Regions from separate parts of the Paenibacillus sp. plas6 genome, predicted to be linked through region 2. Evidence: predicted binding sites of a transcription regulator. Region 2 holds the regulator's gene; the other holds the start of a gene.
The links. The regulator CtsR, encoded in region 2, represses protease genes until heat stress. The targets are predictions, from matches to a motif close to ATGGTCAATAAAGGTCAAACA.
Positions count from the first base shown of each region.

Region 1: clpP (ATP-dependent Clp endopeptidase proteolytic subunit ClpP) is a predicted target of CtsR. The motif match lies at 8,744-8,764, and genes of this name have one in related genera.

Region 1 is NZ_CM170151.1:1,689,158-1,705,416, reverse strand. Features, by position in the region: gene AC2TDL_RS07555 (tetratricopeptide repeat protein) at 1-1,189, shown strand, start outside; gene AC2TDL_RS07550 (ROK family glucokinase) at 1,386-2,336, shown strand; gene rapZ (RNase adapter RapZ) at 2,349-3,236, shown strand; gene AC2TDL_RS07540 (gluconeogenesis factor YvcK family protein) at 3,260-4,237, shown strand; gene whiA (DNA-binding protein WhiA) at 4,243-5,184, shown strand; gene AC2TDL_RS07530 (HPr family phosphocarrier protein) at 5,278-5,547, shown strand; gene AC2TDL_RS07525 (L-lactate dehydrogenase) at 6,157-7,089, opposite strand; gene AC2TDL_RS07520 (formate/nitrite transporter family protein) at 7,093-7,881, opposite strand; gene clpP (ATP-dependent Clp endopeptidase proteolytic subunit ClpP) at 8,101-8,685, opposite strand; tRNA gene AC2TDL_RS07510 (tRNA-Arg) at 9,171-9,245, opposite strand; gene AC2TDL_RS07505 (sugar-binding transcriptional regulator) at 9,537-10,595, shown strand; gene gap (type I glyceraldehyde-3-phosphate dehydrogenase) at 10,661-11,665, shown strand; gene AC2TDL_RS07495 (phosphoglycerate kinase) at 11,815-12,996, shown strand; gene tpiA (triose-phosphate isomerase) at 13,178-13,933, shown strand; gene gpmI (2,3-bisphosphoglycerate-independent phosphoglycerate mutase) at 13,935-15,473, shown strand; gene eno (phosphopyruvate hydratase) at 15,523-16,259, shown strand, end outside.
Region 2 is NZ_CM170151.1:1,811,753-1,828,011, reverse strand. Features, by position in the region: gene AC2TDL_RS08220 (cache domain-containing sensor histidine kinase) at 1-817, opposite strand, end outside; gene AC2TDL_RS08215 (carbohydrate ABC transporter permease) at 913-1,761, opposite strand; gene AC2TDL_RS08210 (carbohydrate ABC transporter permease) at 1,765-2,709, opposite strand; gene AC2TDL_RS08205 (ABC transporter substrate-binding protein) at 2,798-4,150, opposite strand; gene AC2TDL_RS08200 (CtsR family transcriptional regulator) at 4,708-5,169, shown strand; gene mcsA (protein-arginine kinase activator protein McsA) at 5,189-5,716, shown strand; gene mcsB (protein-arginine kinase McsB) at 5,730-6,812, shown strand; gene clpC (ATP-dependent protease ATP-binding subunit ClpC) at 6,809-9,250, shown strand; gene radA (DNA repair protein RadA) at 9,511-10,878, shown strand; gene disA (DNA integrity scanning diadenylate cyclase DisA) at 10,892-11,968, shown strand; gene pssA (CDP-diacylglycerol--serine O-phosphatidyltransferase) at 12,049-12,774, shown strand; gene AC2TDL_RS08165 (DUF1573 domain-containing protein) at 12,898-13,293, opposite strand; gene AC2TDL_RS08160 (PIN/TRAM domain-containing protein) at 13,431-14,525, shown strand; gene ispD (2-C-methyl-D-erythritol 4-phosphate cytidylyltransferase) at 14,578-15,270, shown strand; gene ispF (2-C-methyl-D-erythritol 2,4-cyclodiphosphate synthase) at 15,294-15,776, shown strand; gene gltX (glutamate--tRNA ligase) at 15,850-16,259, shown strand, end outside.

The DNA of each region.
Region 1 (16,259 bases), 120 kb from region 2:
TATTGCTGCGCGCAACAACTTAGCGCTAGCTTATTATTATATAGGACAGGGAGATAAAGCAAAACATGCGATCGAAGAAGTGCTCACACGCGATCCTGTTAATCTTCATGCGTTATGTAATTTAGCAATTTTTTATCACTATGAAGGTAAGCAGGAGGAATTGCAACAGCTTGTGCCTCTCTTAACCAAGCTGGATCCGTTTTATCAGGAGCATTTATTTAAACTTGCTACGACGATGGGGATACTGAAGGAGCATGCAATAGCGCTTCGACATTTTCAGCGCTTAATTAAGCTGGGCGAAGCGAAAAACGATCCGTGTCTCTATCACTTTGCTGCAATTGCCGCATGTAATGCTGGCAAATGGGACATTGCTGAAAAGTACTGGTTAATGCATCAAAGCACGGAAGAAAAGTCGAAGATTGCGAGTTATTTTCTTTTGCTGTTAAACATGCTAAGGCAGGAACCGCTGCAAAGCTCGTTGTCTTACGGCTATTATGAAACAGTCGAAGAGCAAATGGAAGCTTGGGAAAATCAAGCGCGCGAACGCGGAACTGAGCTTGATCCCAAAATATGGCGAGCATATTTGTTCTGGGCGATGGATTATAGCAATCGCGAAGGAAAGCTAAAGGCAATTTATCATTTACCGAATTGTTACAATGAAAAAGTGGCACAGCGCTTAGGTGAATTTTTACTAAAAAGCGATGAAGACGACTATTTGAAACGTTTAGTGATGTATTCACTTCGTTCGCTTGGAATGAAGGATGCTTTTGAGGTTATGTTGTCAGGGAAGCTGTTGCAAGTCCCAGCAGATCGCGTACCTACGTTAGAAACAAGCAACCTTATGTACAGCGATCCATTATGGGAACAGGTTGCTGAATTGACACTGAAAATGACAGCAAAACGTTATAACGTTATTCAACAGCATGATATGATTACATTATGGATTAATTTTCTTTCCAAAGGTTATTTAACGATGGCGAAGCCAAGCAAAATTGAAGCTTGGGCAGCAGCACTAGAGTATTTGGTTGCTAAATTATATAATCAGCCAATTACTTATCATGAAGCTGCATTACGCTATGGCACAAGCATTACGACTGTTAGTAAACGAGTGAAAGAGATCGATAAGGTACTAGCGGTAAAATGTAAGATGAAAGATGTACCATGGATTGTTGATTATCGTCAAATGTAGAAAGGCGATGATGTACGGAGGACTATTGTTTTGCATTGCAGCAAGCAGTCTTTTTTTCCGTCCTTTGCTATGTTCTAGGCTACTAGTGGCAAGCTTGACCGCAAACGTTGGAACGCTTATAGTTGAAATGAATCTTTTAGTAATATTTGTGTTCTGAAAAATAGAACAGCACATTAAAGAATGAGGTGCATTGTCAATGTCTGAAAAGATTTATGTCGGTGTTGATGTTGGTGGAACCACGATTAAATTAGGACTATGTAACGCAGAAGGTGATCTGCTGCAAACTTATGAAGGGCCAACAGGGGTTAGTGAAGGTCCAGATACTATACTTCGTAACATTGCATCTTATGTTAGACAGATTGTTAAAGAATCATCTTATGCATGGGAGCAAGTAGCTGGTGTAGGAATCGGTATTGCTGGTTTTCTTGATATTCCAAATGGGGTTATTAAGCATTCTCCAAATTTGTATTTAAATAATGTGGATCTTAAAGGCTTTTTGGAAAAAGAACTCAATATACTAGTAAAAGTAAATAATGATGCGAACGTTGCTGCGCTTGGTGAAGCATGGGCTGGAGCAGGTCGCGGAATTAAAAACTGCGTAATGTATACATTAGGCACAGGTGTAGGCGGCGGCATCATTGTTGATGGAAAAATTGTAGAAGGTTTTCAAAGTGTTGCAGGTGAGCTTGGTCATATGGCGATTGTTCCAGATCTTGAAGCCATTCAATGCGGCTGCGGCAAACGTGGATGTCTAGAAACGGTGTCTTCAGCAACTGGTATTATTCGTATGGCGGAAGAAGCTGTAGCTCGCGGAGATCGTACATCGCTTTCTAGCGTTGAGAAAATTATGGCTAAAGATGTACTTGATGCTGCTAAGGCTGGAGACGAAGTGGCTACACGTATTGTTTCACGTGCCGCTTACTATTTAGGACGTTCTATGGCTATGATGGCGATTATTCTAAATCCAGAATGTTTTATTATCGGCGGCGGAGTTGCTAAGGCCGGCGAGTTTTTATTTCAACAAATTCGTGAAGTATTTGATAAATATACACAGGATGTATCAAAAGAAAATGTTAAGATTATTCCAGCGGTGCTTGGTAACAATGCAGGTGTAGTTGGAGCAGCAGGATTAATTTTAAGAGGATAGTAGGTGTTGCTTATGAAAACAGCAACGAATTTATCACAGCTTGTTATTATTACTGGTATGTCTGGTGCGGGAAAGACAATTGCAGTGCAAAGCCTGGAGGATCTAGGCTTTTTCTGCGTGGATAATTTACCGCCTGTTCTCATTCCAAAATTTGCTGAACTAATTGAACAATCCGATGGTAAAATTCGTAAAGTTGCATTAGTTATTGACTTGCGAGGTCGAGAATTTTTTACAGCACTTTCTGAATCAATTCAGTATATGAATGAGCATCATACAATTAATTGCGAAATTTTATTTTTAGATGCAAGTGATGAAACATTGGTGAGACGATATAAGGAAAGCCGTCGTCGTCATCCAATGAGTCAGGAAAGCATGCCGCTAGAAGGAATTCGTGCTGAACGAACGTTGCTTGAGGATTTAAAAGGAAAGGCAACGCTTATTATCAACACGACTGATTTAAAACCGTCAATGCTAAAGGAACGTCTTGTCAATCATTTTGGTCAAGCACAGCATAAAGCATTAACGGTGAATATTACGTCATTTGGTTTTAAATATGGTATCCCGCTTGATGCTGATCTTGTGTTCGATGTTCGCTTTCTACCCAACCCGCATTATATTGATAATCTACGTCCTTTTACTGGTCAGCATCCCGAAGTTTATGATTATGTTATGCAATGGCCTGAGACACAAACGTTTCTCGCTAAGCTTGTCGATATGTTGGAATATTTGATTCCACAGTATGAAGAGGAAGGTAAGAGTCAGGTTGTAATTGGCATCGGCTGTACTGGCGGTAAACATCGCTCAGTAGCAATTTCTGAATACTTAGGGAAGACATTGAAATTAAGGGCTTCTGAACAGATGCGCGTTAGTCATCGTGATTCAGAGCGCGATAGGACATAATGAGAGGGGAGAGCAGGCTCATCGTGCAAAAAGTCGATAGACGTCCGAAAATAGTAGTAATTGGCGGTGGAACAGGGCTGTCAGTTATGCTGAGAGGCTTAAAGGAGAAGCCGCTAGATATTACTGCAATTGTGACTGTTGCGGATGACGGAGGCAGCTCTGGTATACTGCGCAATGAGTTGCATATCCCTCCACCCGGCGATATAAGAAACGTATTGTCTGCGTTAGCAGATGCAGAGCCATTGCTAACGGAGGTTTTACAATATCGCTTTAAGACAGGATCAGGACTAGCAGGACACACACTTGGCAATTTGATGCTTGCTGCTATGACAGAAATTGAGGGAGATTTTGTAACCGGAATTAAGCAGTTGTCACAGGTACTGGCTGTACGTGGCAGAGTGCTACCTGCAGCTAATCGTGCGATCGTTTTAAAAGCAGAAATGAGCGACGGTACGATCGTTACAGGAGAGTCGATGATTCCAAAAGCTAATGGCTCGATAAAACGTGTATTTTTAGAGCCGCAGGATGTAGAGGCACTGCCAGAAGCCGTTGAAGCGTTAGAGCAAGCTGATGCCATTCTAATCGGTCCAGGCAGCTTATATACGAGTATTATGCCTAACTTAATTGTACCTAAGCTTGCACAAACGATCGTTGAATCGAATGCAGTAAAGCTGTTCGTTTGTAATGTGATGACGCAGCCAGGTGAGACAGACAATTATACAGTTAGTGATCATTTGGATGCTATTTACGATCATATTGGTCATCATTTGTTTGATTATGTCATTGTGAACAATGGTGAAATACCGGAGCATGTGGAGAAAAAATACGCGGAATTAGGCTCGAAAGCGGTACATCTCGATATTGATGAGGTAACTAAGCGAGGTTATCAAGTCATTGCAGATCAGCTTGTGCTCTTCCGCACATTTTTACGTCATGATGCTGAACGGTTAAGTCATCATATTTATAAACTGGTGGAAAACTGGATGTTAAGAAAGAGGTGAGAAGGATGTCTTTTGCGGCACAAACGAAAAAGGAACTGACAATGGTCGAAACGGAACCTTGCTGTGAGCGTGCTGAGCTCGCTGCATTGATTCGGATGAACGGCTCTGTCAGCTTATCCAGCCGCAAGGTAGTCTTGGATATTTCAACCGAAAATGCTGCAATTGCTCGCCGAATCTATACACTGATAAAAAAACACTTTGCTGTACATGTAGAACTGTTAGTACGTAAAAAAATGCGACTTAAAAAAAATAATGTGTATATCGTACGGATGCCAGAGCGAGTACAAGATGTCTTAACCGACTTGCATATTGTGTCCGAAGGATTCATGTTCAATTCAGGTATAGACCGTAGAATCATTCGTAAAGGCTGCTGTAAACGAGCATATTTACGAGGCGCATTTTTAGCAGGAGGATCAGTGAATAATCCGGAAGGATCCTCATACCATCTTGAAATTTCATCAATGTATGAGGAACACTGTAAGGCATTAGTTGAGTTAGCGAATCATTTTAATTTGAATGCCCGCTGTATTGAACGTAAGAAAGGTTTTATTTTCTATATCAAGGAAGGCGAAAAGATTATCGAGTTACTTAATATTATTGGAGCGCATCAAGCGTTGTTTAAGTTTGAGGATGTACGTATTATGCGCGATATGAGAAACTCTGTAAATCGAATCGTTAATTGTGAAACAGCGAATTTGAATAAAACAATTGGTGCTGCGGTAAGGCAGATCGATAATATTAAATTATTGCAGAAAGAAATCGGTTTAGAAAATCTACCTGAGAAAATACGTGAGGTGGCGGAGATTCGCCTGGCGCATCCTGATCTTAACTTAACCGAGGTTGGCGAAATGCTAAAGGTTAAGGTAAGCAAGTCTGGTGTTAATCATCGATTACGGAAAATTGATGAAATGGCAGAAAAAATAAGGAATGGCGCAACTTTATCCTAGTAGAATTAGCTTAGTAATGGTATAATATCTTATACAGCTTAAAATGAACGATTATTATCATTTTTGACTTAATATATAGGGGGTATGTATTACATGGCAAGGCTTCCAGTAGTTGTTCGTCTGAAAACAGGTTTACATGCTAGACCAGCTGCTTTGTTTGTACAAGAAGCGAACAAATTTTCCTCCGAGGTTTTTGTGGAAAAAGACGATAAAAAAGTGAACGCGAAGTCAATCATGGGTATTATGAGTCTCGCTATTAGCTCAGGTACTGAAGTTGTTATTAGTGCTGAAGGCTCTGATGCAGAGCAAGCGGTTAATGCTTTAGTTGCACTAGTAAGCAAAGAAGAACTGGAAAACCAATAAGTTGTTTTCGCACATATAAGGCCGCCTGTTAACGTAACGGGGGGCCTTTTGTGTTGCTCTGGATTTTTGCGTCTTCAGTTATATACATCGCTCCATTATATGAAACATATTGTCAAAGCCTAAGAATGTTTATTATATGGTGGCGTTGTTGGGCTTTTCGTTTATCTGCATTTATTTCTAGGATGGACTTTCTGGTAAATGGAATTTATCGAATTCGTAACGCGAAGTGAGGTGTATTCAGATCGTTCATTATTACTTTGTGTGGGTTCTCCTATTAGGAATTCTAATATACGCTTGGATAAAAAAAGAAAAGATTTATCTAATTCCAGCTGTGCTCACAGGGATTTTTTTAATAATACTAAACTTAGACATTTCTTCAAATATTAAAGTCTGGACAATCATTGGTTTAACTTTGCTTTTCTTTATAGGTCTTATTATTTATGGTGTTATAGACGTGAAAAGAAAATGGAAATGAGTTCAGGCTTAGGTGACTAGTACATCATTTCTACTAAGAAACGTCTAGCTTGTCAAGTAATTACTGACAGGCTAGACGTTTTTAATTTGATCTGTTTTATAAAATGCTCATCGTTGACTTATATTAAATAATACTTATTTCGCTTCGAGATCAAGCTCTAAGCTAGCGATCAGTTCTTTTAACTTATTCGCAGATTTTTCAAGCAGCGCTTGCTCCTCTGCGTTTAATGTAAGATGTAGCGCTTCGCGTACACCAGTGCGGTCTACGACGCATGGAATTCCTAAGTAGACATCAGATATGCCATTGTAATTATCAAGCAGCGTTGATACGTTAAGTACTGCGCCCTCATCATCAAGAATCGCTGTTACGATGCGATCGAGTGCTAAGGCGATTGCATAGTAAGTTGCTCCTTTTGCTTCGATAATTTCATAAGCAGCGTCGCGAGTTTGGGTAAAGATTTTTTCTTTTGTTTCCTCGTCTAGCTTGATATCAACGCCGGCTATATTTGCTAAGCTCCATACAGGAAGCTCAGAGTCGCCATGCTCACCGATAATATGCGCGTGAACGCTGCGCGGATCGATTTTCAGCTCCTTGCCAAGCAGATAACGGAAACGTCCGCTGTCTAGCAATGTGCCAGAACCGATTACACGATGTACTGGCCAGCCAGATTTCTTTTGTGTAATGTACGCCATAATATCAACAGGATTAGTAGCGATCAGTAAGATTGCATCTTGGTTATATGGCAAAATCTGTTTAATAATTGAATCAAAAATTTCAGCATTACGCTTTAATAGATCAGTTCTTGTCTCACCTGGGCGTTGAGCTGCCCCTGCCGTAATAATAATAATATCTGCGCCTGCGCAGTCCTCATACGTGCCTGCCCATAACTTAGCGCCGCCAATATAAGGCATACCGTGATTCATGTCCAATGCGTCCCCTGCAGCTTTCGCATGATTCGCATCAATTAAAACCAATTCATTTACTCGATTGCGTAGCATTAATGTATATGCAGTAGTTGATCCGACGAAGCCAGCACCGATAATGACAACTTTTCTGTTAGATTTCATTCATTATTCCTCACTTTCTTTAATAAATGGCTTGTTAATATATAAGTAAAACATAGCCATAAATACGATGCCGCCAATAATATTGCCAATCGTAGCCGGAATTAAATTATGTAAAATTTGCCCAGCTGTAAATGCATCCCAGCCCTTTGCCGCAATAGAAATGGCGAACACAGACATATTTGCAATGCTATGTTCAAACCCTGCGATAAAAAAGCTAAAAACTAGAAAAATCATAATAAACATTTTTGCTCCGTCAGTTTTCATTTTGTATGGAACAAAAAAAGCAAGGCATACGAGCCAGTTACAAAGAATTCCTCTGAAAAAGATCTCGTCAGTAGGCAAAGAAGCTTTTTTATGAGCGGTTTCGAGCAAGAAAGCATGGATATGCTCACTAGCAAATAGTCCAGTTCCCCATGCGAGGCAAGCAAAAAGAATAGCCCCACACATATTTCCAAAATAGCTAAAGCAAAGCAACTTTGCAGTTTGAGACCAGCGCATTTTTTTGCGAAGTGTACGATAGCTATAATAAAAGGTATCTCCGGTAAATAAATCTCCTCCGCCAAAGTAGATCAAAATAATTGCGATACAAAATGTTAATGCTGCTGAAGGATAAGTAAATGGCGAATTCAGTTCGTAAAAATAATTTGCCGTTTTAAAGGCAACAATTACTCCGAAGCCTATAAACATACTGGCTAACATAGAACGCATAAAGTATCGCAGTTTACTTTGTTCATAGATTCTTAATTTTTTTGCTGCGAGCTCTTCTATATGGTGTAGTGCATCTAGTTCCATGATTTTCTCCCCCACAACCTGTAATGTAACAATAATAATAGATGGGTCGATTCAATTAGTAAGTGATAAAAATCACGCACCCATATTTTCCATTAATTTATATTAGGGGAAACAAGCTGGTAATTTTTGTTTAAAACAAAACTGTCGTTATCCATTGCAGGCAGCGGATACGACAGTCTAAAAGAGCGAGCTTACTTAAATTAATACGTAATACGAGTTTTAGTTAACACGTTCAATTACTTTATCAATTAACCCGTATTCAACAGCCTCATGAGCACTCATGAAGTAATCACGATCTGTATCTCGATTAATTCGCTCGATTGGTTGACCTGAGCGTTCTGCTAATATGGTGTTTAACTTTTCACGCATTTTAATAATTCGTTTAGCACGAATTTCAATATCACTTGCTTGTCCTTCTGCTCCACCAAGCGGTTGATGGATCATGACTTCACTGTTTGGTAAAGCAAATCGTTTACCTTTAGCACCTGCGGCGAGCAGGAATGCGCCCATTGATGCAGCCATACCAACACAGATTGTAGATACATCAGGCTTAATGTACTGCATTGTATCGTAAATTGCCATACCTGCAGTAATCGAGCCGCCAGGGCTGTTAATATATAGATGAATATCTTTTTCAGGATCCTCTGCTGCTAGAAACAATAGCTGAGCAATAATAGAATTGGCAACGACATCATTGACACCTGATCCAAGCAAAACGATGCGATCTTTTAACAAACGAGAATAAATATCATAAGAACGCTCTCCTCGATTGCTTTGTTCAATAACCATAGGTACAAAGTTCATTACTAACCAATCCTCCTATACTTTAGTATGTGTATTTATCATAATTGAATTTTGATTAAAAGTCAAAGAAAGTCAAACTTTTTATTTTATCAACAGCTTTTCCGCTTAAACTTCATATTAAACATGCACTTAAAAATCAAATTTTAATGTCTGCATTTGCGTTGACTACTTTAAAAGGTACGGCAATTAAGCAGATGAACAGTGGATGGAAGATTGCTTCTCACTCAAAATTTAAGTTCAGAGCAGTATGAGGAGAATTTCTGTAAGTAATTATATTCATCATGCTGATCAGAATTACACGGGGTTTGACAGTAGGGCAACAGCCATAAGCATATTTGAGCTATCACAAACAAAAAAAGGAGAGTTTAGGCTTGAACATGATGCTGTTCAATACGAAAACGCCCTCTGTTGCGAAACAGAGGGCGTTTTCGTTTATATGACAACGTACAACGTACAATTAATTCAATCCTAATTCGTAATTTTAATGGCGCGCCCGCTAGGAATCGAACCTAGATCTCAGGCTCCGGAGGCCTGCGTCATATCCATTGGACCACGGGCGCAGCTATTATATTGTATTTGAAATTTGCGGCAGAAGCAAGAGTTTCTTATAAGATCTCTAGTTTTTGTCGATTATGAGAACGAAAATATTGGATAAGCTTATAGGTAGGAGCTGTAACTAAACCACATCTCTAAAAATTATTGTAGGATTAACGTTTGCACTTTAAATCAAAGCTTGCTATGCCATAAAAAATTCGTTAAAATAGAAGTGGGACGAAAATAATACCACAGGGACAAAAAGAGTCCCGATAGGTTTTGATTTACCCTTTACGTTGACTCGTACCGATGGAGTGATGGTATTCATGAGACAGCTTATCGACCTGCAGAAGCTGCTAGTACCTGAGCTTTTGGAAGTGATGAGGAAACGTTACAAGATTCTGCAACAAGTTATGCTTGCAGGAACAATCGGTCGTCGCGCACTTGCTAATGTGCTTGGAATGACGGAGCGGGTTCTACGAGCGGAAACAGAGTTGTTGAAGGAACAAGGCTTGCTCATTATTTCAGCATCAGGCATGTCGCTTAGCGATGAAGGTAAGAAAGTACTTGAAGAGTTAGAGCACCTTGGTCCACTTGTGTTCGGTAACTCGGAGCTGGAAATAAAGCTACAGGACATGTACGGCTTACAGCAGGTTATTGTAGTACAAGGTGATGCTGAGCATTCTGAAGCAGCAAAACGTGAGCTCGGACGTGCAGCTAGCTTGCTATTAAAACGAGTAATAAAATCAGGCGATGTGATCGCTGTTTCTGGCGGAACATCGACAGCTCAAGTTGCAAAATATATAAGCTTGCCAAGCTCCATTAAAAATGTTTTATTCGTACCTTCACGCGGTGGTTTAGGAGAAAGCCTTGATTATCAAGCTAATACTATTGCTTCCATGATGGCTAAGCGGACAGGCGGACAATATCGCTTGCTTCATGTGCCGGAAAATATTAGTGAGGAAGCTTATGAATCAATAATGCAGGAGCCTTCTATAAAAGAAATTGTAGAAGTTATCCGTCATGCAAGAATTTTTATTCATGGTATTGGTGACGCTACTGTAATGGCAAGGCGAAGAAAAACCGATCCAGATGAAGTGCGTGCAATGGTTGCAGAAGGGGCATTAGCTGAGGCATTTGGTTTTTATTTTAATCGACATGGTGAACCTGTCCATAAAATGAAAACTGTAGGTATGCGGCTTGAGGATATTATGAATATCCCGTGCGTAATAGCAGTTGCTGGTGGTTCTAGTAAAGCAGAGGCAATCGATGCCATTATGCGATTTGGTCGCAATTACGCATTGATTACTGATGAAAGTGCAGCACGAGAAATTATTCGTATGCATGAAGCAGGTAGGCATCATGACGAAATGTAAATTTTTACAGTCGTCTTGAACATATTTAGTTTTACAAAAAAACAAAACTTAGGAGGAACTTACTCATGATTAAAGTAGGTATTAATGGTTTTGGGCGTATTGGTCGTCTAGCTTTCCGTCGTATTCAAAATGTAGAGGGCATTGAAGTTGTAGCAATCAACGACTTGACTGATGCTAAAATGCTTGCTCATTTGCTAAAATATGATACAACTCAAGGTCGTTTCAACGGCGAAGTTGAAGTTCATGATGGCTTCTTCAAAGTAAACGGTAAAGAAATTAAAGTTCTTGCTAACCGCAACCCTGAAGAACTTCCTTGGGGCGAGCTTGGTGTAGATATCGTGCTAGAGTGCACAGGTTTCTTCACAACTAAAGAAGCTGCTGAAAAACACCTTAAAGGTGGAGCGAAAAAAGTTGTTATCTCTGCTCCAGCTACAGGCGATATGAAAACTATCGTTTACAACGTTAACCATGACATTCTAGATGGTTCTGAAACAGTTATCTCTGGTGCTTCTTGTACTACTAACTGTCTAGCTCCTATGGCTAAAGTTCTTAACGATAAATTCGGTATCGTTTCTGGTCTAATGACTACTATCCACGCTTTCACTGGCGACCAAAACACTCTTGATGCTCCGCATCCAAAAGGTGACTTCCGTCGTGCGCGTGCAGCTGCTAATAACATCGTACCTAACACTACTGGTGCTGCTAAAGCAATCGGTCTTGTTATCCCTGAACTAAACGGTAAACTTGACGGTGCAGCACAACGTGTTCCTACACCTACTGGTTCTCTAACTGAGCTAGTGTCTGTACTAAACACTAAAGTAACTGCTGAAGAAGTTAACGCTGCTATGAAAGCTGCTGCTAACGAATCTTTCGGTTACACTGAAGATCAAATCGTATCTTCTGATATCGTTGGTATCACTTACGGATCTCTATTTGATGCAACTCAAACTAAAGTATTAACAGTTGGCGATCAACAACTAGTTAAAACTGTTGCTTGGTACGACAACGAAATGTCTTACACTTCTCAATTGATCCGTACACTTGAACATTTTGCAAAATTGATTAAATAATCATTGGCAATATCATAGAGCGGAAACAACGATATTGTTTCCGCTCTTTATCTATACCTAGTTGTTTTATCTACACATATATACAAGAGAAAAATTGCATGATCAGTTGAATGAGATGCAACATAAAAATGGGTACGGAGGAACGTCATATGAATAAAAAAACTGTACGCGATATTGAAGTGACAGGTAAACGAGTATTTGTACGTGTGGATTTTAATGTTCCGTTGGAAGATGGAAAAATTACTGATGACAAACGTATTCGTGAAACTTTGCCAACTATCAATTACTTAATTGAAAAAGGCGCAAAAGTTATTTTGGCAAGTCATTTAGGACGTCCTAAAGGTCAAGTAGTTGAAGAACTTCGTCATACTGCAAGTGCAGCTCGTCTATCTGAATTGATTGGTAAACCAGTTATTAAAGCTAATGAAGCTGTAGGCGAAACTGTAAAAGCACAAATCGCTGAAATGAAAAATGGCGATGTACTATTGCTTGAAAACGTACGCTTCTACCCAGGTGAAGAGAAAAATGATCCAGAGCTAGCAAAACAATTTGCAGAGCTTGCTGACATTTTTGTTAATGATGCATTCGGTGCTGCTCACCGTGCTCATGCTTCTACAGAAGGGATTGCTCATCACTTGCCAGCAGTTTCTGGTTTCCTAATGGAAAAAGAGTTAGAAACTCTTGGTAAAGTTCTTCACAACCCTGAGCGTCCATTCACTGCTATTATCGGTGGTTCTAAAGTTAAAGATAAAATTGCGGTTATTGAAAAAATGATTGAAATTGCTGACAATATTATTATTGGCGGCGGTCTTTCTTACACATTCTTTAAAGCTCAAGGCTATGAAATTGGTCAATCTTTGCTAGATAGCAGCAAACTTGATTTAACTCTTGAATTTATTGAGAAAGCTAAGAAAGCAGGCAAAAACCTATACCTTCCAGTTGACGTTGTTGTAACAAATGAGTTCAGCGCTAATGCAACTACAAAAGTTGTTTCTGTAGACGGCATTCCTGCTGATATGGAAGGTATCGATATTGGTCCTAAAACACGCGAAATTTACGCAGAGGTTATTAAAAATTCTAAACTTGTTGTTTGGAACGGACCAATGGGCGTATTCGAAATCGAGCCATTCTCACATGGTACTCGCGCAGTAGCTCAAGCTTGCGCTGAAACAGAAGCTTACACTGTAATCGGTGGCGGTGATTCTGCTGCAGCTGCTGAGAAATTCGGTTTAGCTGATCGTATGAACTTCATCTCTACTGGTGGCGGTGCTTCCCTTGAATTTATGGAAGGTAAAGCTCTACCAGGTGTAGTTGCGCTTAACGATAAATAGGAATTAACTATATCGAAATCTATAAGGATGTATGATCTCTTAGCGAGTATTGTACATCCTTGTGAACTGTTAATGAGCATTGCAATTGCTGAATGTCCAGTATATGCGTATGCATGACATGCTTATATGCTGCTCACTTAGCAGACAGAGATCCGAAAAGATTTGAGGAGGATTCAATAATATGAGCAGAAAACCTATTATTGCAGGTAACTGGAAAATGTTCAAAACCGTTTCTGAGGCAGTTTCTTTCCTTGAAGCGGTTAAAGGTAAAGCTGAAGTTGAAGGTGTTGAAAGTGTCATCTGTGCGCCATTCACTAATCTTCCAGCTTTAGTTGAAGCAGCAAAAGGCACTACAATTGGAATTGGTGCGCAAAATCTTCACTTTGAAGATAGCGGTGCTTTTACAGGTGAAATTAGCGGCGTTATGCTTAAAGACCTTGGCGTAAAATATGTGATTATCGGTCACTCTGAGCGCCGTCAATACTTTGCAGAAACTGACGAAACAGTTAATAAAAAAGTACATGCTGCATTTAAACATAGCCTAGTACCTATCGTATGTATCGGTGAAAACCTTGAAGAGCGTGAAGCTGGTACAACTAAAGAGGTATGTAAAGTGCAAACTGTTGCTGCTTTCCAAGGCGTATCTAAAGAGCAAGCTGCACAAACAGTAATTGCTTATGAGCCAATTTGGGCTATCGGTACTGGTAAGTCCTCTACTGCTGCTGATGCACAAGACGTCATTGGTTATGTACGTAGCGTAATTGCTGAGCTTTACGATGAGGCTACTGCAAATGCAGTTCGCATTCAATACGGCGGCAGCGTTAAGCCTAACAACGTTGCTGAATATCTTGGTCAACCAGACATCGATGGCGCACTTGTAGGCGGTGCTAGTCTAGAGCCAGAATCCTATATTGCTCTTGTTGAGGGGGCAAAGTAAGATGGCAAAACGTAAACCAGTTGCTTTAATTATTATGGATGGTTTTGGTCTTCGTGATGATGTAGTAGGTAATGCGGTAGCACAAGCGAAAAAACCAAATTATGACCGTTATTTGAAGCAATATCCTAATACAACACTTACTGCTTGCGGTGAAGCAGTTGGTCTTCCTGAAGGTCAAATGGGTAACTCTGAGGTTGGTCACTTAAACATTGGTGCTGGCCGTATCGTTTATCAAGACCTTACTCGCATTACAAAATCAATCCGCGACGGTGAGTTCTATGAGAACGAAACATTTGTAAAAGCGATTGAGCATGCGAAAGAAAAAGATAAAAAGCTTCATATCTATGGCTTGCTTTCTGATGGTGGTGTACACAGCCATATCGACCATATCGTAGCTTTATTAGAAACTGCGAAAAGACGCAATTTCGATAAAGTTTATGTGCATGGCTTTATGGATGGCCGTGACGTTGCGCCAACTAGCGGTGTGAAATATGTTGAATATTTACTGCAAAAAATCGAAGAAATCGGCGTAGGTCAAATCGCTACCCTTTCAGGTCGCTATTATGCAATGGACCGTGACAAACGTTGGGAACGTGTAGAAAAAGCATACCGTGCGCTTGTTTATGCAGAGGGTGAAAAAGCAACAGATCCAGTTCAAGCAGTAAAAGATTCTTATGAGAAAGAAGTATATGATGAATTTTTACTGCCTACTGTAATCGTTGATGCAAATGGTAATCCAACTGCGACAGTTGAAGACGAAGATTCTATTATCTTCTGTAACTTCCGTCCTGACCGTGCAATTCAATTGTCACAAGTATTTACAAACGAAGACTTCCGTGGCTTTGATCGCGGTGAGAAACGTCCTAAGGATGTATTCTTTGTTTGCTTAACTACATTTAGTGAAACAATCGGCGGATTAGTTGCTTATGCTCCTAAAAACCTAGATAACACATTAGGGGAAGTGCTTGCACAAAATAATCTTACTCAGCTTCGTACTGCTGAAACAGAAAAATATCCGCATGTTACGTTCTTCTTTAGCGGTGGTCGCGATGTAGAGCTTCCAGGTGAAACACGCGTACTAATTAATTCGCCGAAAGTAGCAACGTACGACTTGAAGCCTGAAATGAGCGCGTACGAGCTTGCAGAATCAACTGTACGCGAGATTGAAGCTGATAAGCATGATGTGATTATCATTAACTTTGCTAACCCAGATATGGTAGGGCACTCTGGTATGCTTGAGCCAACGATTAAAGCGGTTGAAGCTACTGACGAGTGTGTAGGTAAAGTTGTCGATGCTGTGCATGCTGCTGGCGGTGTATGTATTATTACAGCTGACCATGGTAATGCTGATATGGTATTTGACGAAAATGGCAATCCGCATACTGCTCATACAACAAATCCAGTACCTTTTATTGTTACAAAAGAAGGTATCGAACTACGTGAGGGCGGTATCTTAGCTGATATTGCACCAACATTGCTTTCACTATTAAATGTCGAGAAACCTAAAGAAATGACAGGTTCGACATTGATTAAGTCATAGTTTTCCATGTACAATACTAATATAAAAAATTTAAGGAGTGTTTAAGTAAATGTCTATCATCGTTGACGTATACGCACGCGAAGTTCTTGACTCTCGTGGTAATCCAACTGTAGAAGTTGAAGTTTCTCTTGAATCTGGTGGCAAAGGCCGCGCAATCGTTCCATCTGGTGCATCTACTGGTGCATACGAAGCTGTTGAGCTTCGCGATGGCGACAAATCTCGTTACCTAGGTAAAGGTGTTCTTAAAGCAGTTGAAAATGTAAATACAATTATTGCTCCAGAAATTATCGGTCTAGATGCACTTGATCAAGTTGCTATCGACCGTAAAATGATTGAACTAGACGGTACTCCTAACAAAGGTAAACTAGGTGCTAACGCAATCCTTGCTGTTTCTATGGCTGTAGCTCGCGCTGCTGCTGACGCTTTGGATGTACCTCTTTACACATATCTTGGCGGATTCAACGCAAAAGTTCTTCCAGTTCCAATGATGAACATCATCAATGGTGGTGAGCATGCGGATAACAACATCGACGTACAAGAGTTTATGATTCTTCCAGTTGGTGCTGAAAGCTTTAAAGAAGCGCTACGTATCGGTGCTGAGATTTTCCATAACCTAAAAGCTGTTCTTCATGATAAAGGACATAACACAGCTGTTGGTGACGAAGGCGGCTTCGCTCCTAACCTTGGTTCTAACGAAGAAGCAATTACTACAATTATCGAAGCTATCGAACGTGCTGGTTACAAACCAGGCGAAGAAGTATTTATCGGTATGGACGTTGCTTCTAC
Region 2 (16,259 bases):
GCAATACAGCAGTTGGCGTTATCGCAACCAAATACCAGTCTGCTTGCTGCGACTGCAAGTATGTAATGGATGATTTGACTCCATTATATTTAGCAATAAAGCTATTATTAGCGCTTTCATAATTATCGTTAAGGAAAGGAAAGGAGACGGTATCTCCGATATTCTTTCCTGATTTGTCGTATACAATTGTTCCTGCTTTATTAATAAGCAAAATATTGCCTTGATCCATTGTAGCCGTATCCCAAAATACTTGGTCTAATAGGTTGGCCTTAAGTTCTATAACGATCGATCCTATATTTTCAAGCGAGTAATAGTCTTTAATCACTCTGGCATGTATGAGAATAGGTTGGTTTTCCATTGAAGATCCATTTTCTCCTGGGCCTGACCATATTGGCACACCATTTGCTCTTTCCATAGCGTTATACCAAGGCTGTGCTCTAAGGTCAGTTAAGGAAGCTGAGGAGTTATAACTGTAAACCAACCGATTTCTCGAATACAAACGAAAGGAATGTACCATTGGATGGTTAATTAATAAAATGTTAATTTTCTGTTTTATATCATAATTCGTAATATCATTTTGCATTTTTAATGCTTGTTGAATAACAGGCTGAGTAATCGCCGAATTGGAAATTGAGTTAAGCTCATTTAAGGCGTAATTTAGCTTACGGTCAGTTTCTAATAAGGACACCCGATAAAAGTTACTTGTTTTAGTAGTTATCGTTTTTGAAAAGTTAAAGTAAGAAATAGTCCCCATTGCAATAACAGGAATAAAAACAAGAAGGATATTGGCTAGCATAATTTTACGACGTAGCTTCAAACGGTTTCACGCTCCCTCTAACTACCTCTCCTATTTCTACAGAATCAACGTCAATATGTCAACCAATATCTTAATATATCAACTATATAACTAGATTAACTTTTAACGGCTCCAGAAGTTAGTCCGGCAATAAACCAGCGGCTAAATAATAGGAAAACGATAAGCAGCGGTAATGTTGCCATAAACGTTGCCGACATAATCATACCGTAGTCCAATCCATCACGTGTTGTAAACAATTGTTGCAGCGCAATTTGGATGGTGTAGTGACTTTTATCTTTAAGAACGACGAGAGGCCAGAAAAAGTCATTCCATGTATTTAAAAATGTAAAAATACCTAAAGTTGCAATCGAAGGTGTAATAATTGGTAAAACGATTGTTCTAAAAATACGGAAATGGCCAGCACCATCAATTTTACCTGCCTCAAGTAGCTCGGTATGAACGGAGGTAGAAATATATTGTCTCATCCAAAAAATACCGAATGCATTCACCATAGCTGGAACAATAAGAGCTTGATACGTATCGATCCATTGCAGCTTAGCCATAATAACGTAAGTTGGCAGTACGCTTAGCTGTTGCGGAACAAATAAAGTCCCAAGTACAAAGAAAAATAAAAAGTTTTTGAACTTAAAGTTATATTTTGCGAACGCATAACCAGCAAGTGAACAAAATAAACAGACAGATGCTGTAACCAAAGTAGATACGAATAATGAGTTAGCAAAAGAAGTCCAAAATTCTGTTTTTTCTAATGCACGGTTAAAATTATTAATAAATTGATTCCCAATCGTTATAATTGGCGGAATATGCGATGCAGCACCGCGCTCATTAGAACCGATAACAAACATCCAATAGAATGGAAATACAGATACTAGGGCTCCAATACCTAAAAACAAATAGTAAAATATCGTTGTAAATGAGCTAGGTTGATCACTAATTTTCGCTTTCATGTATTATCCCTCCGTATCTCCGCTAAGTTTGTTAGAAGCCCACATATTAATTAGGGAGAAAATAATGGTGAATACTAATAAAATAACTGCGGTCGCAGCTGCTGTACCAAAGAAACTGTTGCTGAATGCCTCACTATACAGATAGTTAACCATAGTAATACCTTCAGAGCGCAATGAGCTTGTTCCAGATTGACCTAGGAAGACATACGGTTCTGTAAAGAGTTGAAGTGAGCCAATCGTTGACATCATAACGGTAAAGACAATAAATGGTTTTAATAATGGCAATGTAATGTGAATCATTTGTTGGAATCGACCGGCACCATCAATTCTTGCTGCTTCATAGAGATCCGCTGGAATACTTTGTAGGCCAGATAAATAAATAACCATGTTATATCCTGTCCAGCGCCACATAATCATCGTAGCGATTGCAATTTTAACGCCCCACCAGCCAGAGTTCCAAGCGACTGGATCTAGACCAAAAATGTCTAGCAGCCAGTTTCCCATGCCGTTGTTACTATAGATTGCACTAAATACGAGTGCTACTGCAACAATTGAAGTGATGTTAGGCATAAAGAACATGACACGGAAAACTTGTTTAAACTTTGTAAATGCTGAATTTAAAAATATCGCAATAACTAATGCTAATATTAGCTGCGGAATAGTACCCATAGCGCTAATTAGCAATGTATTCATAAATGAAGTCCAAAAAATAGGGTCCTCAAGAACAAACTGATAATTTTGTATACCGATATACTTCATTGGGTTTAGTGCATCCCATTTGAAGAAGGAAAGATAAATCGTAAATAAAATTGGGTAAAGTCCAAATATCCCGAAGATAATAAAAAACGGGGATATAAACAAATAAGCAAACAGATTATCTCGCTTACGCTCAGATAACCTTCTTTTAGGTATTGCTGTTTTAACAGATGTTTGTGCAGTAGTAGCCATGAAGCACCTCCGAGCGATGTTATAAGATGTAATAAGTTAAGACCGCAGGAAAAACCTGCGATCTTAAATGGTCATTTACTTTGTCATATTAGCTGCGTTTAATTAGATTTTCTATTTTTTGCATTGCTGCATCCCATTCTGCTTGAGGATCTGCATTTTTCTCTTGCACGTTTTGAATAGCTTCTTTAATATAAGAATCTGTTTGATCGTGAAGCGGACCATAATAAACTGGTGCAACACGCTCAGCAGCTTTAGCAAATTCAGCAGCAGAAGCTTGACCGCCTAAAAACTCATCTGTGTAATCTTTGAATTCTGGTTTTTCAAATAATGCAGGTGTAGAAGGCATCAAGCCGCTTACAGTAAATGATTGCAGCTGTTGCTCCTGTGAAGTCATCCACTCAATAAATGCAAAAGCTTCTTCAGGATGCTTTGATTGCTTAGGAATAGTTAGGAATGAACCACCCCAGTTACCGGAACCTTCAGGCAACTGAGCAATACGCCATTGTCCGTTAGTGTCAGGACCGTTGCTTTTAATGTTACCTAGCATCCAAGCTGGTCCTGGAAGTACTGCAAAACCACCTTCATTTGTTGCTTGTGTCCAGTCAGCAGCCCATAGTGCAAAGTTAGCTACCCAGCCTTCTTGAATACCTTTAATGGTGAAGTCATAAGCTTTTTTTACTTGAGGGTTTGTATTCCCGATAAATTCACCAGTTTGCTTATCAAAGTAAATTTGGCTATCGGATTGGTCGCGTAGTGCGTTGTAAATTAAGTCTCTAGAGTCAACGAAAGGAATACCTGTTTTATCTGTAAATTGCTTTGCAACAGTTGCGAACTTATCCCATGTATCGATAAGAGCCGAAAACTCTGCAGGATCAGTTGGAAGACCTGCTTGCTCAAGAAGATCTACACGGTAGTACGCTACAGTTGGAGCAATATCTGTAGGGAGACCAATTTGGAAGCTTCCGTCTACCGAAGAAGCTTGAGCCCATTTCCAATCAAGAAAGTTAGATTTGATTTCAGCAGCGCCAAGATCATTTAAGTTATAGAAAGAATCTTGAGCTGAAATAAAACGTTCCATAAAACCAATTTCAAGTTGGAAAATATCTGGAGCACCAGAGCCTGCAGATAGAGCAGTTGTTAAGTTGTTATGGTGAGCAGTTTGGTCACCAGTGTTTTGAATTTTAATAACGACGTTAGGATGTTCATTCATGTATTGATTTGCTAGGTCCTCATAATTTGTGTTACCTAGAGTCCAGAACGATAATTCGATCGTTTCGCCGGACGTTTTACTAGAGCTTGCTGAATTAGTAGAGTTAGAAGCGTTAGATGAATTGCTCTTGTTAGCATCATTACTGGAGTTGTTGTTAGAGCCGCATGCTGCTAAGGAGAACACCATAGTAGCAGCAGTTAGCAGCATAAGCGTTTTTTTCATTTTACTCACTTAAAAAACCCCTCTCTTTAATTGAATAATGAATACAGTGATTACTATAAAAGAAAAGGATTGAAATAAAGAGGAGACAAATTTACGATTTAAGGTTGAAATTTTTTAGTTGGAATGAGAAGATGTTGGAAACGGTTGCAGAACAAGTTTTTCCCTCAGCAAAAATCTATAAAGTGCAGTTTATACGCGTGATGTTGAAAGACTTGGTCCGATTGGATTATATGTTGATGTAGCAAGCAAGACGATGTGCCTGTAAAATAATAAGGCATGCAAGTTGAGGCCTACTTATGTCATAGAAACAAAAGTCAAAAATAAAATAAGAATGAGCAGGTATATTTGAGTAGATAACGAATCATCCTATATATAGAATATAAATTAATTGAATTGTCAGATAAATTTAACAAAATGTATTGACCGATTGATTGAAATGAGTATAATGAAATTAAGGTCAAAGAAAGTCAAAGTCAATAATTGAATTGTCCTTATGTGTGGGTAAACTACTCAACACATTGCTGCATAAGCTGCATGAACAAATTGAACTGAGAGGAGGTTGGACAGTGCGTAACATATCTGATCTCATTGAGCAATACTTGAAGCAGCTACTTGATAGCAGCGGCGAAGGAGCAGTTGAGATTCAGCGTAATGATCTGGCCGAGAAATTTTCATGTGTCCCCTCTCAAATTAATTATGTCATAAGCACACGTTTTACACTTGAGAAGGGATATGTCGTCGAAAGTAAACGTGGTGGAGGTGGCTATGTCCGTATTCAGCGTGTTGAGCTTCCAACACTGAAAGGCATTCAATTGCACATTGATCAAGCGATTGGAAATCAAATCGATCAAAACAGCGCTGAAGGTTTAATATACCAGCTGGAAGAGGCTGGACATATGAGTAAGCGTGAAGCGAATTTAATTCGTAGTGCGATTCATCGTGATACGCTATCTGTGAAGCTGCCATATCGTGATGAGCTGCGAGCAAGATTATTAAAGGCAATGCTTGTAACACTGCTTTTGAAATAGAAGCAAGGAGTTGAGTGCAATGATTTGTCAGGAATGTGGCAAACGCCCAGCAACGTTGCATTTCACCAAAATTATTAATGGTGAAAAAACAGAATTTCACATTTGCGAAGCCTGTGCTCGTGAAAAGGGTGAAATAATTCCAGGGGCACCGAATAGCTTCTCAATTCATAGCTTATTATCGGGAATTTTAGATTTTGATAATATTGCTAGCAAAGGGCTTAATAGCATAAAGCCGCAAGAATCGCTGCGTTGTGAATCATGTGGAATGAGCTATGCGCAATTTGGTAAGATTGGCAGATTCGGTTGTAGTGAATGTTATCATGCCTTTGGGGATCGCTTAAATCCGTTACTAAAAAGAATTCATGGCAATACTGAGCATAGTGGGAAAGTTCCATTGCGTTCAGGTGGCAATGTTCAATGCAAGCGAAAAATTGAAAAGCTTAGAGCTGATTTGCATAAATATATTGAGGCTGAAGAATTTGAAAAAGCTGCTTTAATACGTGATGAGATTCGTGAGCTTGAACGTAAATTGCAGCAATCTTCGTAAAGGGGTGATCGTTATGACAACACATCGTTTTTCATCTACAACGTTAAGTGACTGGATGAAAAATATTGGTCCAGATGGTGATGTCGTCATAAGCAGTCGTGTTCGCTTAGCACGAAACCTTAATCATCAGCCATTTCCGCTGCTGGCAACTTCTAGTCAAGCCAATGAAGTGCTAGAGCAGTTAGCAGCAGTTAGTGAATCTGGAACGTTAGACTCTTTTGGTAAGTTTACAACGATTCGCCTAAAAGATCTAAACGAGCTAGAGCGCAGAGTGTTAGTTGAGAAACATCTGATTAGCCCTAGCCTGGCTAATGACTCAAGAGCAGGAGCAGTTGTATTAAGCGATAACGAAGCAATCAGCATTATGATTAACGAAGAAGATCATTTGCGAATTCAATGTTTGCAGCCAGGCTTTCAAATTCGAGAAGCGTGGGCGCTGGCTAGCGCAATTGATGATAGCTATGAGGCAGCAGTTGATTTTGCATTTGATGAGCATAAAGGATATTTAACTACTTGCCCTACAAATGTCGGAACAGGACTTAGAGCCTCTGTTATGATGCACTTGCCGGCTCTTGTATTAACACAGCAAATTAATCGAATCCTATCTGCAGTTAGTCAAGTAGGATTGACGGTACGCGGGTTATATGGAGAAGGCAGTGAGGCATTAGGTAATTTATTTCAAATTTCCAACCAGATTACACTTGGGCAATCTGAGGATGAAATCATTGATAATTTATATGGTGTTGCAAAGCAAATTATTGAACATGAAAAAGCTGCACGCCGTAAGTTAATCAATGAATCTTACCGCAGATTGGAGGATCGAGTGAAGCGCTCCTACGGTATACTGTGCTATGCTTCAATTATAGACTCTAAAGAAGCAGCGCAGCGTCTTTCAGATATTCGCTTAGGCGCGGATCTTGGAATACTAACTGAGGTTTCACCTGGGGTATATAATGAACTGCTCATTATGACACAACCAGGCTTTTTACAAAAGCTTTACGATGAAAAAATGTCACCTGATGATCGAGATTATCATAGAGCAAAATTAATTCGGGAACATTTGCAACAATATAAAAATGGGGGTGCGACAATATGATGTTTGGCAGATTTACTGAGCGAGCACAAAAAGTGCTGGCACTAGCGCAGGAAGAAGCAGTACGTTTAGGTCATAATAATATCGGTACAGAGCATATTTTATTAGGTCTTATCCGCGAAGGTGAAGGTATTGCGGCAAAAGCGTTGCAGGGCTTAGGTCTTGGCTTAGAAAAAATTCAAGACGAAGTAGAAGCGCTTATTGGGCGCGGACAAGAGCAACCAAGCAATATAGCTTATACGCCGCGCGCGAAGAAGGTCATTGAGCTATCTATGGATGAGGCTCGCAAGCTCGGTCATACCTATGTCGGTACAGAGCATATTTTATTAGGTTTAATCCGTGAAGGTGAAGGAGTAGCAGCTCGTGTGCTGAACAATTTAGGAATCAGCCTTAATAAAGCACGTCAGCAAGTATTGCAGCTGCTAGGCAGTAGCGAGGCGGTGTCGAGTCATCAACATACACCATCAAATGTCAGCACACCTACTTTAGATAGTTTGGCAAGAGATTTGACAGCAGCAGCTAGGGAAGGAAATCTTGATCCTGTTATTGGACGCACGAAAGAAATTGAACGCGTGATTCAGGTTCTTAGCCGACGTACAAAAAATAACCCTGTGTTGATTGGTGAACCTGGTGTAGGTAAAACAGCAATTGCTGAAGGATTAGCACAGAAGATTATTGCTAACGAAATTCCTGAAACATTGCGCGACAAACGTGTAATGACACTGGATATGGGCTCTGTTGTAGCAGGAACCAAATATCGCGGCGAATTTGAGGATCGCTTGAAAAAAATTATGGATGAAATTCGTCAAGCAGGTAACATTATTCTGTTCATTGACGAGCTTCACACCTTAATTGGTGCAGGTGGAGCAGAGGGTGCCATTGATGCATCGAATATTTTGAAGCCATCGCTTGCTCGTGGTGAGCTGCAATGTATCGGTGCAACAACTCTTGATGAATATCGCAAATATATTGAGAAAGATGCAGCGCTTGAACGTCGCTTCCAACCAATTACAGTTGATCAGCCATCCGTTGAAGAAGCAATTCAAATTTTACATGGCTTACGTGACCGTTATGAGGCACATCATCGTGTAAAAATCACTGATCAAGCGATTGAGCAAGCGGTAAAACTATCCGATCGTTATATTACCGATCGATTCTTACCGGATAAAGCGATTGACTTAATTGACGAAGCAAGCTCTCGTGTAAGACTTAATACGTATACAGTACCGCCTAATTTGAAAGAACTCGAGGCGCGTCTTGAAAATATTCGCAAAGAAAAAGATGCAGCCGTACAAAGTCAAGAGTTTGAAAAAGCTGCGGCACTGCGTGATACAGAGCAAAAAATTCGTGAAGAATTAGAAACGACAAAAAATCAATGGAAAGAAAAACAAGGTCGCACAGATTCTGAAGTAACACCTGATGATATTGCACAGGTTGTTGCTAGCTGGACAGGAATTCCAGTTGTGAAACTGGCAGAGGAAGAAACAGAACGTCTATTGAAGATGGAAGACATTCTCCATGATCGCGTTATCGGTCAAGAGGAAGCTGTTAAATCTGTTTCTCGTGCAATCCGTCGTGCACGTGCTGGATTGAAAGATCCAAAACGTCCAATCGGCTCATTTATTTTCCTTGGACCGACTGGGGTAGGTAAAACTGAACTTGCCCGTGCACTTGCTGAAGCGATGTTCGGCGATGAAAATGCTGTTATCCGTATCGATATGTCAGAGTATATGGAAAAACATGCAACATCTCGTCTAGTCGGCGCGCCTCCAGGATATGTTGGTTATGAGGAAGGCGGACAGCTTACAGAAAAAGTACGTCGCAAGCCATACTCCGTTGTCCTGCTCGATGAGATTGAAAAAGCTCATCCAGAAGTGTTCAACATTTTATTGCAAGTGCTTGAGGATGGACGTTTAACAGACTCTAAAGGTCGTGTTGTCGATTTCCGTAATACGCTGATCATTATGACTTCAAATGTCGGTGCCGATCAAATTAAGCGTAATTCTACACTTGGTTTTACAGCAGTGCATGATGCTGGTCGTGAGTTTAACTCAATGAAGGATAAAGTATTAGCAGAATTGAAGAAAAGCTTCCGTCCAGAATTTATTAACCGTATCGATGAGATCATCGTATTCCATTCGCTTGAAGAAAAGCATATTGCTGAAATTGTAACGCTAATGGCAGATGATCTTGCTAAACGCTTGAAGGAGCAAGATATTGAGTTCACTTTATCTGAGGAAGCTAAGAAATATTTAGCTAAGGAAGGCTTTGATCCACAATATGGCGCACGTCCATTACGTCGTGCAATTCAAAAGCATATTGAAGACCGCTTGTCTGAAGATTTGCTTATGGGCTTAATTCAAAAAGGTGACAGATTTGTTATTGATGTTAAAGACGGCGAACTAGTCGTTAACAAAAATGTAAAGACACCTGTTGAATAATGGCATAAGGGAAGCACCCTGATTATTAAGGATATAAGCTTCGTTAAAGCTCACACTTGTTAGTGGAGTGGCGAGGAGCTAATATTCTAAAATAATCAGGGTGTTTATTTTGCTTAAATGCTAAAAAATAGTAATATATTAACGTACAAATACAGAACGTACGATAAATGTCTCTTTTACCGTTTCGCGGATTAATGTTAAGATGTAGTTAATGATATTACTAGTGAATCAAGGAATTGATAGCCGAAAAGGAGTTAGGCATGGCTAAAACAAAAGTTAAATTTGTATGTACGGAATGCGGTACAGAATCCCCGCGCTGGATGGGAAAATGCCCTGGTTGTCAAGCTTGGAATACGATGGTTGAGTTTAAAGAAACGGTTAGTAAAACAAAGGGTGTCGGGTTAGCGGGAATTCATACGAAAGAATCGCCAAGATCAATCATACATATAGAAAGTGAGCAGGAGCCAAGGATCGAAACCGCGATGCTGGAATTAAATCGCGTTTTAGGCGGTGGAATTGTACCGGGTTCACTTATTCTTGTTGGTGGCGACCCTGGTATTGGCAAATCCACTTTACTCCTGCAAACCTCGCATGCACTAGCAGTAAAAAATTTGAAAGTATTATATATCTCGGGAGAAGAATCCGTTCGTCAGACGAAGCTAAGAGCTGATCGACTTGGTGCGTTATCGGAGAATTTATTTGTATTATGTGAAACGAATATGGAGCATATTAATGATGCCATTTCAGCAATGAACCCCGATTTTTTAGTGATTGATTCTATTCAAACCGTATACGATCCTACGATTGAATCTGCTCCAGGAAGTGTTGCACAAGTTAGAGAATGTACGGCGCATTTTATGCGTGTTGCCAAGCAAAAGGGAATTGCAACAGTCCTTGTTGGTCATGTTACAAAGGAGGGAGCAATCGCTGGACCGCGTTTACTCGAGCATATGGTAGATAGCGTGCTTTATTTTGAAGGGGAACGACACCATACCTATCGTTTATTGCGGGCGGTGAAAAATCGCTTTGGTTCTACAAATGAAATTGGCATATTTGAAATGGGAGAGGATGGATTACGTGAGGTAAGTAACCCATCTGAGCTGTTTCTGTCTGAGCGTTCACTAGGTGTGTCAGGTTCTACCGTGGTTGCCAGTATGGAAGGAACTCGTCCTGTGTTAGTAGAGCTGCAAGCATTAGTGTCACCTACGCATTTTCCATCGCCTCGCAGAATGTCAACAGGGATTGATCACCATCGTTTGTCCCTTATTATCGCTGTACTTGAAAAACGGATTGGGATGTTTTTGCAAACGCAGGATGCTTATTTAAATGTAGCGGGTGGTGTAAAACTAGACGAGCCGGCAGTCGATTTAGCGGCAGCCGTTTGTATTGCCTCCAGTTTTAAGGATGCGCCAACTAAGCCGGAAGATGTTATTTTTGGCGAGATAGGATTAACTGGAGAGGTGCGAGGTGTATCACGTGCTGAACAGCGAGTAAAAGAAGCGGCAAAGCTAGGATTTAAACGTGTAATTATGCCTGAGAAAAGTTTAAAAGGTTGGACTCCGCCAACTGGTATTAAAGTAATTGGAGTAAATACAGTATCAGAAGCGTTAAAAGCTGCATTAGAATAAAGGGGAGAATCGCATGAAGGAAAGCAATCAACAAGAAACTATGAATAATTTGTTGCAACTCATAGCACCAGGAACCCCTTTTCGAGATGGGCTAGAAAATGTACTGCGTGCTAAAACAGGTGCTTTAATCGTTGTGGGATATAGTGGAGAAGTGATGGAGGTAGTTGATGGTGGCTTTTTTATTGACTGTGAATTTTCCCCTAACTATCTCTATGAGCTGGCAAAAATGGACGGAGCGATTATTTTAAGCGAAGATTTGAAGCGCATTTTATATGCCAATGCACAATTAATTCCGAATAGTTCTATTCCATCAACAGAAACAGGAATTCGTCATCGTACGGCGGAGCGTGTTGCGAAGCAAACTGGAAAGTTGGTCATTTCTATTTCGCAGCGTCGTAATGTCATTACGTTATATCAGGGCTCACTCCGTTACTCGCTTAAAGATATGGGCTTTATTTTGACAAAAGCCAATCAAGCGATTCGTACGCTTGAGCGTTATAAAAGTGTACTAAGTCAAGCTTTAACGAATTTATCTGCGCTTGAATTTGAGGAATTAGTTACACTTCAAGAAGTTGCATATGTTTTGCAACGTTGGGAGCTGCTGCAGCGTATTAAAAAAGAGATATTGCGATATGTTAATGAACTGGGAACAGAAGGCCGTCTCATCCATATGCAAATGGAGGAATTAATCCTTGGCATGGAGGAAGAAGGGCTTTACTTAATGAAGGATTACATTAAGGAATGTTCCCCGACTAAAATTGGGGAACTCAAAGAAAATTTGAAGCGATTAAGTAACGAAGAACTGCTTGATGCACATAATATAGTAAAGCTGCTTGGTTACTCTTCTTCCATGTTGCAAGGAGATGAGGCAATCTCCTCTCGCGGTTATCGAATTTTAGCTAAAATTCCTCGTTTGCCGCAAAGTGTTATGAGTAATTTAGTTGATCGATTCGGTAAGCTATCCGTTATTTTAATGGCATCTGCTGAAGAACTTGACGATGTGGAAGGTATTGGTGAGATTCGTGCACGTTCAATACGCGATGGCTTGAAACGAATACAAGAGCAAGTGTTCATTGACAGACAAATTTAAAACTCATACAATTGTGGGATATATAAACAATCTGATGATCACGTATGACGTAGGTGTCATAGAAAAATGAGGTGGAAAATGTGATCAGTAAGTCCATACCGAGTCTTCTTACGCTTGGCAATCTGTGTCTTGGCGTAATATCAATACTACTGGTGTTTAATAATTATCCAGGTTTGGCAGCAATTATGGTTATTATTGGTATGCTCATTGATGGAATTGATGGCCGTGTAGCGCGAGCATTAAATGCTCAAAGCGATTTCGGCAAGGAATTAGATTCTTTAGCGGACATTGTTACTTTTGGTGTAGCGCCTGCATTTATTATGTATGTTGTGGCATTGCAAGATATATTGCCTGCAATTTCGTGGGTAGTTACTGCTCTGTTTCCGATATGTGGAGCGCTTCGTTTAGCTCGTTTTAACGTGAAGGATAGTTCACCAGGTAGCTTTACAGGACTGCCTATTCCTGCAGCGGGCTGTATATTAGCAACGGTCGCTTTGTTTAAGGATGATGTTGTACCAGTCGTTTTCATTGTGACATCGGTTATACTTTCCTTGCTAATGGTAAGTAATATTCGTTATCCAAGCTTTAAAGGGTTTGGTCTTCCGCGAAAAACATTATGGATTATTCCGTTTATTATTGTAATTGCTCTTGTTATTGGGATATTGTTTGAAGAGTATTTGTCTCAAGTATTTTTTGTTCCGCTAATTCTTTATGCATTATATGGTGTGAAAAAAACGATTGATCGACGCATAAAGCGCAAAAAATGCGAGGTTGAGGAAGAAGAGCAATCGGAAAAGCATGCATAAGTAAAACCTTAAACAGCGTCAGATAACATGTATTTGCTTTAAGCAATACAATGTATAGCAAAGCCTACAAAAAAAGGATGTTCAGATTGTCTAGTTTTCCTGACTCTCTGAGCATCCTTATTTTTATGTGAGATTAAATAATCCAAGGGTATTACATTTTTGTGATTCCATTTCCAAAACTTCAGGCAGCTTTATATCTAATTGTGTGCACAAGGCAGTTAAATAAAATAAGTTGCTTCCTATCGATTGCTGCACCAGCTCCTTGCAATTATCACATAACTTGCCAGTCACATGGTTAGTGATTAGCTTTTGCGCTACATCCAAGGAATCTACTTCGTGAAAAGGCTGCTTAGATGCATGCAATTCAATACAACCACAATCGGTAATCGATTTGGTTACCGTTCGATTAATTGCAGCACTAGTTTGATCTAATTTTGACATAATATCTAGCACGCTGCGATGTCGCAATAACAACTGTGAAACTTGTTCCTGAAACTGCTCTAATGCATGAGTAGACACAACGTTCACCTACCTAATCAGATTGGATTGTGTTTATTATAAACAAATGTGTGAGCGATTTCCACTTTTCAACTTTCTTTCATTACAACGATTAGCAGCAATAAAAATTGCTAATAATTGTAATGGAGGTGATACCTATGAAAAAAATAATTTCGATAATAGGGATTTGTATTGGTGCAATGGCAGGGGCAGAAATTTCAGAGTGGCTTCAAGCAACACCAGCACGGGGCAACTCGTTCAATCCATTTCTGCAGCAATCAGGCACTTATTACATGAATGTAGCTATTGGGGCATTTCTAGGTTGGATGTTGTCTACAATTTTTGCTAAACCGATACTAAAGCTGATTCATAATGGAGTAAAGTATACGGAAGAGATGTCATTACGTCAGTTGTTAGCTGCGGCAGGTGGCTTAGTGCTTGGATTATGTTTGGCAGCATTAATTTATCCTGCAATTGCAATGCTGGGTGGGCTTTGGAAGTTAGCTCCCATTGCAATAGCGCTTTTATGTGGATATATTGGTATGCAGATCGCCATGCGTAAGCAAGATGAGTTAGCTGAAACGGTGAAGCATTTGCTAGAAAAGCCAAAGGTAGTTGCTACGGCAGGTGAAGCGAAAGGATTTGAAGAACATAAAATTTTGGATACAAGCGTGATTATTGATGGCAGAATCGCAGATATTTGTAAAACAGGCTTTATTGAAGGCACGCTCGTTATTCCAGAATTTGTACTAGAGGAATTACAGCATATTGCTGATTCATCTGATTTGTTAAAACGAAATCGTGGCCGTAGAGGACTAGATATTTTGAATAAAATACAGAAAGAGCTTGATGTTCGCGTACTTATCTACGAAGGAGACTTTGAAGAGCAAAGTGAAGTGGATAGCAAGCTAGTTAAGCTTGCCAAGTTATTGTCTGGTAAAGTTGTTACGAACGATTTTAATTTGAATAAAGTATGTGAGCTGCAAGGTGTATCCGTATTAAATATTAATGACCTTGCCAATGCAGTTAAACCAGTAGTTTTGCCTGGTGAAGAAATTGTCGTTCAAGTAATAAAGGACGGTAAGGAGCATGGTCAAGGCGTAGCTTATTTGGATGATGGCACGATGATCGTTGTTGAAGGCGGACGGGAATATATCGGGCATACGATGGAAGTACTTGTAACAAGTGTGCTGCAAACTTCTGCTGGACGAATGATATTTGCTAAACCAAAGCTGTTGGAAAAAGCGCTGTAACGAGGTATGATTATACTATTGTATACATTACCTTTAAGGCAGGTAGAAATGAATGGAACAATGGGGAGCGGTCATCGTTGCTGCAGGACGCGGTAAACGGATGGGCACAGCGGAAAGTAAGCAATATTTACAATTAGGCAATAAACCGATAATCGTACATACTTTGGAGAATTTTCAAGCAATTGATTTTATTGCTGAAATTGTGCTAGTTGTTGGCGAGGAAGATAGGGAACGCTGTCAGGCGTGGTGCCAGCAATACGGGTTATCAAAAGTAAAGGCGATTATTACAGGCGGAACTGAACGCCAACATTCCGTGCATGCCGGGTTGAAGGCTATCACGACGAAGTGGGTGCTAGTACATGATGGTGTACGTCCGTTCGTAACTGAGCAGGCAGTTGTGCGCTGCTGTGAAAGTGCGGAGCGAAATTTGGCTGCGGTGCTTGCAGTGCCTGTAAAAGACACGATTAAGCAGGTGGATTCTGAAGGCACTATACTCGCGACCCCTGATCGCAAAAGCTTGTGGGCGATTCAAACCCCGCAAGCTTTTCGTCATGATCTTGTGCTGGAGGCACATGAGGCAGCGGAGCGAGCTGGTATGCTTGGAACGGATGATGCGAGTGTAGTGGAATGGCATGGGGTAAAAGTTATCGTTGCCGAAGGAGAATATACCAATATAAAAATTACGACGCCAGAGGATTTGCCATGGGCAGAAATGCTTCTTAAACAAAGGCAAACTGGACAATGAACTGGGCAGAAAGGGGAAGAACGATGATTAGAGTTGGACAAGGTTTTGATGTGCATCAGCTTGTAGAAGGAAGGCCATTGATTATTGGTGGTGTACGCATACCTTATGAAAAAGGGCTATTAGGACATTCAGATGCAGATGTGCTATTGCACACAATCGCAGATGCTGTACTAGGTGCGTTAGCACTAGGTGATATTGGTAAACATTTTCCTGATACAGATGAAGCATATAAGGATGCAGATAGCGTTGTTTTGCTTCGTAAAGTATGGGAAATGGCCCTTGAGCGAGGTTATAAACTAGGAAATGTTGATGCGACCATTATTGCTCAGAAGCCAAAAATGCTGCCATATATTCCACAAATGGTGGAAATTATTGCCGAAGTGCTACAGGCTGAACATTCGCAGGTTAATGTTAAAGCAACTACAACTGAGCAGCTTGGCTTCACTGGAAGAGGAGAAGGAATTGCTGCTCAAGCAGTTGTATGTTTAGTGAAGTCAGCGAAATAACATAAACTGTGCTATTATATATTTTATTCATAAATGTTGTTAGTCAGTGAAAGGATTTAGGAGGAATTCATTTATGTCAAAAGAAATTCGTGTTAGATATGCGCCGTCACCAACAGGCCATTTACATATTGGTAATGCACGTACGGCTTTATTTAACTATTTATTCGCGCGTCATTTAGGCGGAAAGCTAATCGTTCGGATAGAAGATACTGATGTGAAGCGCAATGTAGCAGGTGGCGAAGAAAACCAGCTTAAATATTTGAAATGGCTTGGAATTAATTGGGATGAGAGCATCGACGTCGGCGGACCTTACGGCCCATACCGTCAAACGGAAAGACTTGATATATACAAAAAATATTGGCAGGATCTTATCGATCGCGGTTTAGCTTATCGCTGCTATTGTACTGAAGAAGAGTTAGAGAAGGAGCGGGAAGAGCAGCTGGCTCGTAACGAAACACCACGTTACTCTGGTAAGCATCGCAA